DNA from 3 places in the Vibrio sp. 2132-1 genome. Region 2 is predicted to be linked to each of the others. Evidence: riboswitches for the same ligand, from Rfam matches in the RefSeq annotation. Region 2 holds a riboswitch; each other region holds the start of a gene.
The links. Region 2 has a riboswitch for thiamine pyrophosphate ahead of thiD (bifunctional hydroxymethylpyrimidine kinase/phosphomethylpyrimidine kinase). Riboswitches for the same ligand answer to the same signal wherever they lie in the genome.

Region 1: linked by a shared signal. The riboswitch ahead of thiC (phosphomethylpyrimidine synthase ThiC) and the one ahead of thiD (bifunctional hydroxymethylpyrimidine kinase/phosphomethylpyrimidine kinase) in region 2 are both predicted to bind thiamine pyrophosphate.
Region 3: linked by a shared signal. The riboswitch ahead of thiB (thiamine ABC transporter substrate binding subunit) and the one ahead of thiD (bifunctional hydroxymethylpyrimidine kinase/phosphomethylpyrimidine kinase) in region 2 are both predicted to bind thiamine pyrophosphate.

Annotation. Positions count from the first base shown of each region.
Region 1 is NZ_JAWPON010000026.1:33,585-37,868, reverse strand. Features, by position in the region: gene R8N47_RS21720 (multicopper oxidase family protein) at 1-1,328, shown strand, start outside; gene crcB (fluoride efflux transporter CrcB) at 1,452-1,835, shown strand; TPP riboswitch at 1,896-1,994, shown strand; gene thiC (phosphomethylpyrimidine synthase ThiC) at 2,158-4,098, shown strand; gene R8N47_RS21705 (thiamine phosphate synthase) at 4,098-4,284, shown strand, end outside.
Region 2 is NZ_JAWPON010000015.1:120,270-124,553, forward strand. Features, by position in the region: gene R8N47_RS17445 (ABC transporter permease) at 1-299, opposite strand, end outside; gene R8N47_RS17450 (ABC transporter ATP-binding protein) at 292-1,047, opposite strand; gene thiD (bifunctional hydroxymethylpyrimidine kinase/phosphomethylpyrimidine kinase) at 1,037-1,894, opposite strand; TPP riboswitch at 1,992-2,099, opposite strand; gene R8N47_RS17460 (TldD/PmbA family protein) at 2,411-3,796, shown strand; gene R8N47_RS17465 (TldD/PmbA family protein) at 3,796-4,284, shown strand, end outside.
Region 3 is NZ_JAWPON010000008.1:4,580-8,863, forward strand. Features, by position in the region: gene mpl (UDP-N-acetylmuramate:L-alanyl-gamma-D-glutamyl-meso-diaminopimelate ligase) at 1-1,249, shown strand, start outside; gene R8N47_RS10490 (flavin prenyltransferase UbiX) at 1,255-1,893, shown strand; TPP riboswitch at 1,931-2,067, shown strand; gene thiB (thiamine ABC transporter substrate binding subunit) at 2,140-3,132, shown strand; gene thiP (thiamine/thiamine pyrophosphate ABC transporter permease ThiP) at 3,174-4,284, shown strand, end outside.

The DNA.
Region 1 (4,284 bases), on a different contig from region 2:
CCGTTCTACCTGCATGTTCTCTATCTAGGAGCACTAATAAGCAGGGGCAATATATATACGATATCACTGCAGAGCCTTCTACTGCAGAATTAGTCCCTGGGTTTAACACAGACGTACTCGCATTTAATGGTTCGATTCCAGCGCCTGTGATTCGTTGTCGCCAAGGCGAGAAAGTTATAATTCGGTTTACTAACAAGCTTTCAGAGCCGACTACAATCCACTGGCATGGCTTGCGAATCCCTATTGAAATGGATGGTGTACCTTTCTTGAGCCAGCAGCCTATCATGCCAGGTGAAACATTCGTTTATGAATTTACACCACCAGATGCGGGCACATTTTGGTATCACCCACATATGAATAGTGTGAAGCAGCTTGGTAAGGGCTTAGTCGGGCTAATTGTCGTTGAAGAGGCAGAGCCTGTTCAGTTTGATGAAGAGCATGAAGTCGTCCTCAAGCATTGGCACTTAGACAAACAAGGTCAGTGGAAGAACCTTATGGTGCCGCGCTTGAGCGCTCGTATGGGGACTCCCGGAGAGTGGAGTAGCGTCAATGGTGTGCATGAACCTGTTTATACGCTGAAGCAGAATGCTACCACACGATTAAGAATTGCTAATGTCGATAACACCATTACTTACCCGATCGCTATAGAAGGCGCAGAGGCTTGGGTTATTGCTATTGATGGTAACCCTGTTAAAACGCCTTATAAGCTCACTCAGCACAAAATTGGTCCGGGAATGAGGTTAGATATCGGATTGATTGCTCCAAAGGCTGGAAAACGTGTTTATGTGCGTCAAATGAAAGGACGCTTCCCATTCCTTTTGTGCGAGTTTGACGTTGTTGAGTCTGACCTGTCGAACAACCAGAAACTGCCTTTATTACCTCTCAACCCTGTGCCAGCTCTCGATTTGAAAAATGCAGAGCAAATCGATTATGTGTTTGAGTGGGAGGGGGCGATCACTCCTGCTGATAAATCGGGCAAAGCGATACCTAAATTCTGGCTGATGAACAAACGGGCTTGGGAGGGAATGAGCAAAGATAATATTCCAGCGCCCCTTTCAACATTGGAGATGGGAAAAACCTATATCTTCAACCTAAAGAACGTCACCCAATATCATCATCCTATTCACCTTCATGGACACACATTTACGGTTCTTGAGTTAGATGGAAAAAAACTCGACGAACCGTTTCATACCGATACGGTCTTGCTTGGAAAAAACGGCAGTGCGAAAGCGGCATTTGTTGCAGATAACCCTGGACGTTGGATGTACCATTGTCATGTGATCGAACACATGAAGACGGGGTTGATGGGTTATATTGAAGTAAAGTGACTCCTGTAACTTTTTAAATCTTGATAAGTTTTAAGCGCTATAATTTGCTGAATTCTAAGATTGTATAATCACTATTGCCGTAAATTTGATTACAATGTCTCCATTAACTTTTCTGGGGGAATTATGGGACAACTATCCGTTTTGGGTTTTATTGCATTGGGTGGTGCATTTGGTGCATGTTCTCGTTACTTAATTTCTGAACTTTGTGTCATTTTATTGGGGCGTGGTTTTCCATATGGTACGTTAACCGTTAACGTTGTTGGCTCATTTATGATGGGCTTATTGATAGCAGCTTTCGATAATGAACTTTTGGCAACGGAACCTTGGCGACAAGTGATTGGCTTGGGTTTTTTAGGCGCACTAACGACGTTTTCCACCTTCTCGATGGATAATGTTTTGCTTATGCAGCAGGGCGCTTTCTTTAAGATGGGGTTGAACGTATTGTTGAATGTCGTGTTAAGTATTTCAGCGGCGTGGATAGGCTTTCAATTATTGATGCGCAGCTAGCAAAGTAGTTAAAAATTGAACAGGTCGGCTTGGTTTCACCAAGCCGTTTTTATATACTGACATCACTTGTCGGAGTGCCATAAGGCTGAGACCGTTAATTCGGGATCCGTTGAACCTGATCAGATTAGAATCTGCGAAGGGAACAAGAGAAGATATTCACACCGGAGTTCTTTCTGGTTGATCTATCAAAAGTCGAATGTTGTTACAGGCAAATATCGTAAGCTTTAACTAGCCTTAATTTGACTCCTCTTGTCGCATCTATCCGCCAAGCATTTTTATCCAATTACTTTTTATCTAGTATAACAAAGCAAGGAAAAATGCTATGTCGAGTCGCAAACAAGCGAGACTGGAAGCAAAACAGTTCATTGATACACTCTCGGTACAACCGTACCCCAATTCAAGCAAAGTCTACGTAGAAGGCTCACGTCCAGATATTCGTGTGCCAATGCGTGAAATATCACTCGCTGATAGCCTTATTGGAGGCACAAAAGAAGCGCCTATATTCGAACCTAATGAGCCAGTACGCGTTTACGATACGTCGGGTGTATACACAGATCCAGAGCACACCATAGACCTCTATAACGGCTTACCTAAGCTGAGAGAAGGGTGGATTGAAGAGCGCGCCGATACTGAGCTACTTGATGAAGTAAGCTCGGTGTACACCAAAGAACGCTTAGAAGACGAAACACTAGACGGTCTTCGTTACGGTAATCTACCACGTATTCGACGTGCCAAAGATGGCCATTGTGTGACTCAATTGCACTATGCTCGCAAAGGTATTATTACCCCAGAAATGGAATATATCGCGCTGCGTGAAAACATGGGGCGTGCCAAGTATCGCGATGAAGTGCTGAATCAACAGCATCCGGGTCAAAGCTTCGGAGCGAACCTACCAAAAGATATTACCGCCGAATTCGTGCGTAAAGAAGTCGCCGAAGGTCGCGCTATTATCCCTTCAAATATTAACCACCCAGAATCCGAACCAATGATCATTGGACGTAACTTTTTGGTCAAAGTGAACGCCAACATCGGTAACTCATCGGTCACTTCTTCGATTGAGGAAGAAGTAGAAAAGTTAGTATGGGCAACGCGTTGGGGTGGAGATACCGTAATGGATCTTTCTACTGGACGTAACATCCACGAAACTCGCGAGTGGATTCTACGTAACAGTCCGGTTCCGATCGGTACCGTGCCAATGTACCAAGCGCTTGAGAAAGTGAATGGTGTTGCTGAAAACCTTAACTGGGAAGTGATGCGCGATACCCTGATTGAGCAAGCAGAGCAGGGCGTTGACTACTTTACTATCCATGCCGGTTTACTACTTCGTTATGTGCCAATGACTGCAAAACGCGTTACTGGTATCGTCTCTCGTGGTGGTTCTATCATTGCGAAATGGTGTTTAGCGCATCACCAAGAAAGCTTCTTATATACCCACTTCCGAGAGATCTGTGAAATCTGTGCTAAGTATGATGTGGCACTTTCTCTCGGTGATGGTCTGCGTCCTGGCTCGGTGGCCGATGCTAACGACGAAGCGCAATTTGCAGAGCTTCGTACCCTTGGTGAGTTAACCAAGATTGCGTGGGAATACGACGTACAAGTAATTATCGAAGGTCCTGGTCATGTTCCAATGCATATGATCAAAGAGAACATGGAAGAGCAGTTAGAGCACTGTCATGAGGCTCCTTTCTATACCCTTGGTCCATTGACGACAGACGTCGCTCCTGGTTACGACCATATTACTTCAGGCATCGGCGCTGCCATGATTGGTTGGTATGGCTGTGCAATGCTTTGCTACGTAACTCCGAAAGAGCACCTCGGTTTACCAAACAAAGAAGACGTGAAAGTAGGCATGATCACTTACAAGCTTGCTGCGCACGCCGCTGATTTAGCGAAGGGACACCCTGGTGCACAAGTTCGTGATAACGCGCTTTCTAAAGCTCGCTTCGAGTTCCGTTGGGAAGACCAATTCAACTTGTCGCTCGACCCAGATACCGCGCGTGCTTTCCATGATGAAACCTTGCCTCAAGAGTCTGGAAAAGTCGCTCACTTCTGTTCGATGTGCGGACCAAAGTTCTGCTCGATGAAGATTTCGCAAGAGGTTCGAGAATATGCGAAAGACACTGAGCAAGTTGCTGCGGACCAAGCTATCTCGATCAAAATGCTGGATGATCCTCTTGAGGGGATGCGTCAGAAATCGCAAGAATTTAGAGAGTCAGGCTCCGAGCTATACCACCCAGCAGCACATGCCGAGGTAAGTGACTAATGAGCAAAATCCTTATTCCGTCATCATTGATTGAACTGACAGGTTTAGTTCAGCAATGTTTGTTGTTGGCGAAAGAACAGGGTTTTAGCATCGAAGACATTGAGTTGGGTGTGAGCCCAACTCAATCTATTCAGCTTGTTCGCGACCAACAGATTACACATATAACGACTGACCTTATTGGTGGAC
Region 2 (4,284 bases):
ATCAGCATTTGCAATGCGAACAGCAAACCCATCGATAATCCAAGCGCCAAGCCAAATAAGATCTCTTGCGCGGTAACCCAAGTATGTTTGAGCAGGACATCGTAACGAGTGACCAATCTATCCAGCACTTCAATTGGTGAAGGTAAGATGAAGCTTGGCATGTCGAATATCACCACGACCAACTGCCACAATCCCAAGATCACCGCTGTGCTGATAACTAAGCGCAGAGCCGGATGGGTCACGCGTTCTTTTTTACTAATACGTGCCGAAACGGAGTTGTACTGAGTCATATCACTCATAGTCTTTCTCCAATTGATCCAAAATCGCTTGTTGAAGCGCGGCGCACTCTCCATCGAGAACTCGGGGCGGCTTGGAGTCTGGAACGACCAAGTGCTGAGCTTGCGCAGGTGTGCCTTGCAACACATAGAGTTGGTGAGCTAATCGCACCGCTTCTTGTGGGTCGTGGGTAATCAGAACAACCGTCTTATCTTTCAGCAATTCGGCAGACAAGGTTTGCAACTTATGACGAGTAACCGCGTCCAGTGCAGAGAAAGGCTCATCCATCAGAACTAGAGGCTTGTCTTGCATCAGAGTGCGAGCAAGGGCAACACGTTGTCTCATGCCGCCAGAGAGCTGAGCTGGCTTAGCATCCGCGTAATCGGCGAGTCCCACTTGGCTTAGTAAAATCAGTGCACGTTGTCTATTTTTCTCTGGTGCTTGCTCTTGAGAAAATCGAGAACTGAGGCAGACGTTGTCTAACACATTCAACCACGGTAGCAATAAATCCTGCTGAGCCATGTAAGCGATACGGTCATGCAGTGCAGCGCCATCCGTTGTGATGAGTTCGCCATGCCAGTCAACTTGGTCATCCAGCAGGCCAGCTAAGTAACGCAATATTGTGGTTTTCCCGCAGCCACTTCGTCCGAGTAATACCGTCCATTTACCGACGGGAATGGTCATGTTCATTCCTGCTAAAGTCGGTGTTTGGCTATCTTTGTATCGCAGACTAGCATCGGAAAGCTGAATGCCAATCGCGTTAGCGAACATAAGTATGGCCCGCAAAAAAGTGGTTCACAGGGCCATGGCCTTTACCTACATCCAATTCATCAGCGTGTGCGATAGCTTGGCTGATGTACTGCTTACCCAGGTGCACCGCTTTGTGTAGGTTGTTGCCTTGGCCAAGATAAGACGCGATAGCAGAAGACAGCGTGCAGCCTGTGCCATGAGTGTTTTTGGTTGGAAAGCGTTTAGCGCTGATTAACTCGGCACTGTCTTGCATGATAAGCAGATCGTTGCTGTTTTCATTTTCTTCAAGGTGACCGCCTTTGAGCAGAATAGCTTTGGCGCCAAGCGCACGAAGGTCGGTAATCATATCGTTCATTTCAGATTCTGATTGAGGCATTGGCTTACCCGTCAATGCTGCGCCTTCGGGTAGGTTAGGGGTAATGATGTCTGCGAGCGGAATCAATTCTTCTTTTAAAGTGCTGATTGCCGACTGTTCCAGTAATAGATCACCGCTAGTGGCCACCATTACAGGGTCAATCACGAGGTGTTTTGGCTGGTATTGCTTAATTTTGTCTGCAACGACTTTGATGATGTTGGAATCGGCCAGCATGCCCACTTTGACTGCAACGATGTTGAGGTCGGTAAATACTGCATCAAGTTGGCTCTCTACATGGTCGAGAGGAATGGGGAAAATCGCAGAAACGCCTTGGGTATTTTGCGAAGTAATCGCCGTGATTACCGAGCAAGCAAAACTGCCGGTTGCGGACATCGCTTTGATGTCGGCTTGAATACCTGCACCGCCACCACTGTCTGAGCCCGCGATGGTCAATACGATAGGGGTAGGCAAGGCTGGCGTGTGATGTGAATGAGGTTGTGATTGCTGCGTCATGGTCGCTCCTACTACAAGACGTATAGGAACTGACTTTGACCGTTGCAGATAGATCGATTTTTCGATCGCTATCGCTTACCTAAGAGGGGCGACGAAAGGCAAAGTGTGCATAGTTCCCTACGTCAGTGCTAACTGAATCAGGTTCAACGGGTCTCGAATTTCGATCTCAGCCAACACTTGTCGTGTGGCCCCCCGACTATTTCGTTCGGATGATAGCAGGACCATTGCGGAAGGGATACGTTTTTTGAGCGTAATTATAATGAGTATTCAATTATGCGAGGTGAGTGATAAAGTAAGCACCTAAATGGTTTGCTGTGTGGAATTTACTAGTGCAACGCTCTGGTGAATGAGCAGAACCTGAAATATTTAATAAATAATCGTGGTCTCGTTAAGCAAGGATTAGCACAAAACAAGGTTAAAAAACTGTTAAAATTTAACGTGTTGCCAATTTAACTTTGTTGAACTTTTTCACAGTTAATTAGGAAGGCTAAGACGATCATCGAGCAAGGAGACTTCATGCTTAATTCTGTAACAGCGAAGTCAGTGATCGATCATGCACTCTTTTTGGGGGCTGATTTCGCTGAACTATTCGTTGAACATCACCAAACCAACACTGTCCAGATCTCATCTGGTGAAGTGGATAAGGTTAACTCGGGTATCGATTTTGGTATCGGTATTCGTCTTTTTTTCGGTCATAAGGTGCTTTACGGTTACACCAACAGCACAGATGAAGCCGAACTAAAGCGCGTAACCTCGCTGCTTGCTGCAAAAGACAAGCGTGAGCAAATCGCGTCAGCGGGTTCTTTGAATTTGAACCGCTACCCAATCCAACATGGTTGCCGCATGTCGCTAAGTAAGGATGCTAACCTAGATTCAAAAATCGCGTTTCTATTGAAAGTTGACCAAGCCGCACGTGCTGAGAGTGAGCATATCAGCCAGTTTATTGGCAGCGTTCTTCAGCGCGAGCAACAAGTGTCTATCTTCAACTCAGAAGGTCTACACGTTGACGATACTCGCCACTACATTCGTGTTGCTGGTAACACTGTCGCGCAAAAAGGTAATGAGCAGTCTTCTGGTATGGAAGGTCCTGGCGCTCTTGCTGGTTGGGAATTCAGTGAACAGCTTGATGCCAAAGAGCTAGGTCAAACTATCGCGCAGCAAGCGTTAGTAAAACTTGGCGCGGATGCTTGTCCATCGGGTGAAATGCCGGTGGTGATTGGTAACGGCTTTGGCGGCGTTATCTTCCATGAAGCATGTGGTCACTTGCTAGAAACCACTTCAGTTGCGAAGAAAGCATCAGTCTTCCACGACAAGATGGGCGAAATGGTTGCTCACACCGCAGTGAATGCAGTCGATGATGGCACCATGACCAACGAATGGGGCTCGATTCACATTGATGATGAAGGTATGAAGACTCAGCGCACTCAACTGATCAAAGACGGTAAGCTAACCAGCTTCATGGTCGATAAAATGGGTGGCATGAAGACAGGTTATGAGCCTACGGGTTCTGGTCGTCGTCAAAACTACAAGTTCGCACCAACCTCGCGCATGCGTAACACCTTTATCGAAGAGGGCGAGCATTCACTTAATGACATGCTGGCAGGCATCGAACGTGGTATCTATGCGAAGAAGATGGGCGGTGGCTCTGTTCAACCGGGTACGGGGGAGTTTAACTTTGCTGTTCGTGAAGCCTACCTCATTGAAAATGGCAAAATCACCAAGCCTCTGAAAACAGCAACGCTGATCAGCACGGGTCCAAAAGTGTTGAAAGAAATCAGCATGGTCGGCAAAGACATGGCGCTTGCGCCGGGCATGTGTGGTTCCGTGAGTGGTTCAGTACCAACAACTGTCGGTCAGCCAACGCTGAAAGTAGATAACATTCTGGTAGGAGGCGGTAACTAATGAGCCAAGAACAACACATTCTTAATGCGGTTGATTACGTCCTATCAGAAGCAAAACGCCAAGGTGCAGAAGCGGACGTCATTGTAAACCGTAACAGTAGCTTTTCTTTGAAAGCGAACCAAGGAAAGCTGGATGAGTACAAAGTAAGCTCAAGCCAAGTGCTGGGTGTTCGTGTTGTGAAAGATGCGCGTGTTGCAACGAGCTATTCTGAGTCATTAGAACAACCAAGCTTAGATTTGATGCTGACTAATGCACTGCAAAGCGCTCGTTTTTCCAAGCAAGATGAACATCAGACCATTAGTTGTGTGAACAGCCAAATCACGACTGACGTGGCTGAGATTGCTCAAGAAGACACAACTTCGGTTGATGAAAAAATTGAACTGTCTCTCGCACTTGAGCAAGGCGTAGTGGCTCTGCCTCACGCTTCTAGCGCACCTTACAATGGTTACAGCGATGGCGAAACACAACTGATCATTGCCAATACTCAA
Region 3 (4,284 bases), on a different contig from region 2:
AATGAGCACACTGCTTGAGTCTCAAGGTATTGAAATTATTGAAGGCTTTGACCCGTCTCAACTCGACCCTCAACCAGATCTTGTGGTGATTGGTAATGCGATGAGCCGTGGCAACCCTTGTGTCGAGCATGTGCTCAACACTAACATGCGTTACACCTCTGGCCCGCAGTGGCTCAACGAGTTTTTGCTGCATGATCGTTGGGTATTGGCGGTATCGGGTACACATGGGAAAACGACCACGTCGAGCATGCTTGCTTGGATACTTGAAGATTGTGGTTATCAACCGGGTTTCTTAGTCGGTGGGGTACTCGGTAACTTCGGAGTGTCTGCTCGTTTGGGTGAAAGTATGTTTTTTGTCGTTGAAGCGGACGAATATGACAGTGCTTTTTTCGATAAGCGTTCTAAGTTTGTGCATTACCATCCTCGCACTTTAATCATGAATAACCTTGAGTTTGATCATGCTGATATCTTCGATGATCTAGAAGCGATCAAGCGCCAATTCCATCATTTAGTGCGAACTGTACCGGGCAATGGATTGATCTTAGCGCCGAGAAAAGATCAGGCGTTAGCGGATGTATTAGAGCGTGGCTGCTGGACTGAAAAACAGTTCTCTGGTGAGAATGGTGACTGGCAAGCGCACAAATTAGTGCTTGATGGCTCAAAATTTGACGTTGCGTTGCAAGGCGAGAAGGTTGGTACCGTCGAATGGAATTTGGTGGGTGACCACAATGTGGATAATGCGCTGATGGCAATCGCTGCTGCACGACATGTTGGAGTCACTCCGGATCTTGCTTGCCAGGCATTAGGGCGTTTCATCAATACCAAGCGCCGTTTAGAGCTGAAAGGTGAAGAACAAGGTGTGACGGTTTACGATGATTTTGCGCATCACCCAACGGCAATTGAACTTACTGTCGGTGGTTTGCGTAACAAGGTAGGTGAAAAACGCATCCTTGCTGTGTTAGAGCCGCGGTCTGCCACCATGAAGCGTGGTGTACACAACAACACACTTGCAGAGTCACTACACAGTGCAGATGAAGTCTTCTTGTTCCAGCCAGATAATATCGAGTGGTCTGTGCAAGACATTGCCGACCAATGCAAACAGCCAGCGTTTGTCGATGCCGATATAGATAACTTTGTAGCCAAGATCGTCGAACGTGCGCGACCAGGTGACCAAATTCTAGTCATGAGTAACGGTGGCTTTGGTGGTATTCACGGAAAACTTCTTGAGCAGTTAAAACAAAAAGCCTGATTGATATGCAAAACAAAACACAACCCTCTCACAAAAAAGCCATCACGTTGGCATTAACGGGTGCTTCTGGTGCTCCCTACGGCCTTCGTCTTTTAGAATGCTTGGTTGCGGCGGATTATCATGTCTACGTTCTGATTTCTTCGGCGGCTCGTGTTGTGATGGCAACCGAGCATAATCTTAAGCTACCAAGTGGCCCAGAAGCGGCGCAGCAAGCATTAGTAGAGCACCTGAACTGCAATCCCGATAACATCACCGTTTGCGGTAAAGATGACTGGTTCTCACCGGTTGCGTCTGGTTCTGCTGCACCAAAGCAAATGGTGGTTTGCCCATGTTCTGCGGGAAGCGTTGCAGCGATTGCGCATGGTATGTCAGATAACTTGATCGAGCGGGCCGCTGATGTGGTAATGAAAGAGCGCGGGCAGCTGTTGCTCGTGGTTCGCGAAACACCATTTTCAACGCTACATCTGGAGAACATGCACAAACTGTCGCAAATGGGCGTCACCATCATGCCAGCAGCTCCAGGCTTCTATCATCAGCCAAAGAGTATTGAAGACTTAGTGGATTTTATGGTGGCGAGAATTCTTGACCACTTAGGTATTGAGCAAGGTTTGGTGCCTCGTTGGGGTTATGACCAGCGCTCGTGAGCTGATTGTGTAACCACTCAAATACCTTTACAATCCATCCAACTCATCGGGGAGCAAACCCATTTAGCATTGAGTCAATCAATGCATTGGGGCGCTGAGACCTAAGTGTTTAACTAGGGACCCGTATTACCTGAACCAGATAATGCTGGCGTAGGAATTGAGTCTGGATATTGGAAGTCCTTAATAGCCGCCTCAAACCCTGTGCCGCTCAACTTATTTCTCTGAAATACTCATGGAGAGCGAGCAGTGAAACCCACTCTAAATCTGATTGCCCTAGCTGCAATCACCTCTACTTCAGCGTTTGCCGCTGAAAACACATTAACCATCTATACCTACGACTCTTTTGCCGCAGATTGGGGGCCGGGTCCTAAAATCGAGCAAGCTTTTGAAGCAAAATGTGGCTGTGACGTTAACTTCGTAGCGTTGGACGATGGTGTGTCGATTCTGAATCGTCTTCGTCTTGAAGGCGGTAATAGCAAAGCGGACATCGTATTAGGTTTGGATAACAATCTGATGGCAGAAGCGAAGAAAACCGATCTGCTTGCCGAGCACAATGTGGATACGGCTAACACAGTGTTACCAAACGGTTGGAGTGACACGACGTTTGTACCGTACGATTACGGCTACTTCGCGTTTGTGTACAACAAAGAGAAACTGGCTAATCCGCCGAAAAGCATGAAAGAGCTGGTGGAAACGCGCAACGATCTGAAAGTGATTTACCAAGATCCGCGGACTTCAACGCCGGGCCAAGGCTTAATGCTATGGATGAAATCTATTTATGGCGACGATGTGACGCAAGCGTGGCAGAAGCTAGCGAGCAAAACCGTAACGGTCACGAAAGGTTGGTCTGAGGCGTATTCTATGTTCCTCAATGGTGAGTCCGATTTAGTGCTTTCTTACACCACTTCACCTGCGTACCACTTAATTGCGGAAAACGATTCGAAGTTTGCTACGGCGAATTTTGCTGAAGGCCACTACATGCAAGTTGAAGTAGCCGCTAAAGTGAAAGGGGCAAAAAATTCAGAACTTGCTGATCAATTTATGAGTTTCATTTTAAGTGATGAGTTCCAATCGGCGATGCCAACGGGTAACTGGATGTACCCAGTCACTGACGTTGAGTTACCTAAAGGTTTTGAAACTTTGAGTGTTCCAAGCAAGTCGTTGAGCTTTAGTGCTGATGAAGTGGCAAAAATGCGTAAGTCTTGGATTCGCGAATGGCAAAGCGCATTGACGTTTTAGCTGACGTTTCCATCCTCATCTGAATGAGATAGGTTTTACCTTTGAATTCTGTTCCAAAAATAGGTTTAGGGGTCGCGATGATCATCGCGACCTTTGTTATTTCTGCCCTAGGTGCTTTGATTGTTCAAGCCCCTTCACTTGATGTGTCTGTGGTATGGGGCGACCCGTACTATCAACATGTCACCAAGTTCAGTTTCTACCAAGCGTTTCTTTCCACATTGCTCAGTGTTGGCTTTGCCATTCCAGTAGCGCACGCACTTTCGCGTCGCCAATTTATTGGTAAATCATTACTGCTTAAGCTGTTTGCATCGACACTGGTTTTGCCGGTTTTGGTTGGTGTTTTTGGGCTGTTAGCGATTTATGGCAACAGTGGTTTGTTGGCGCAGTGGTTGCAAAGTTTCGACACTAAACTGCCATTCTCTATTTACGGTTTGAACGGCATTTTACTCGCCCATGTGTTCTTTAATTTACCTTACGCGGCACGATTGCTTCTGCAAGCCTTGGAGTCTATTCCTGCCGAGCAGCATAAGCTTTGCGCGCATCTTGGGATGAGCCATTGGGATAAGTTTCGCTGGGTAGAATGGCCGCGTTTAAGGCAGCAGCTTCCCCACGTTTGTGGGTTGGTGTTTATGTTGTGCTTTACCAGTTTTGCCACTGTAATGGCGTTGGGGGGCGGGCCAAAATCCACCACCATTGAATTGGCCATTTACCAAGCGATTAAGTTTGATTTTGATTTACAAGCTGGGGCGTTATTGGCGCTGTGGCAGATGCTGTTATGTGGACTGCTTGCTATTGGAGTGCAGAAGTTAACAAGGCCTGTTTCTATCAGTGCTGGAAGCACATCGGTACAGCAATATTTAACGAAGGATCATGGGTGGTCAAAAGCTTGGGATAGCTTTTGGATCATAGGTGCCTTTTTACTGGTAATACCGCCGTTATTGATGGTGTTACTGAGTGGCATCAACCAACAAGTTTGGACAGTATTAACCGATGAGCGTTTTTGGTCTGCGCTATTGAACTCCCTCAAAGTCGCCTGTGTCGCTAGCGCGCTTGCGGTCGCTGCAGGGGTGTCCATACTATTGACCAGTCGCCGTTGGCGGTTGCAGTACAAAAACACGCGAGCCGATCAGATTGAGTTAATCGGCACCGTTA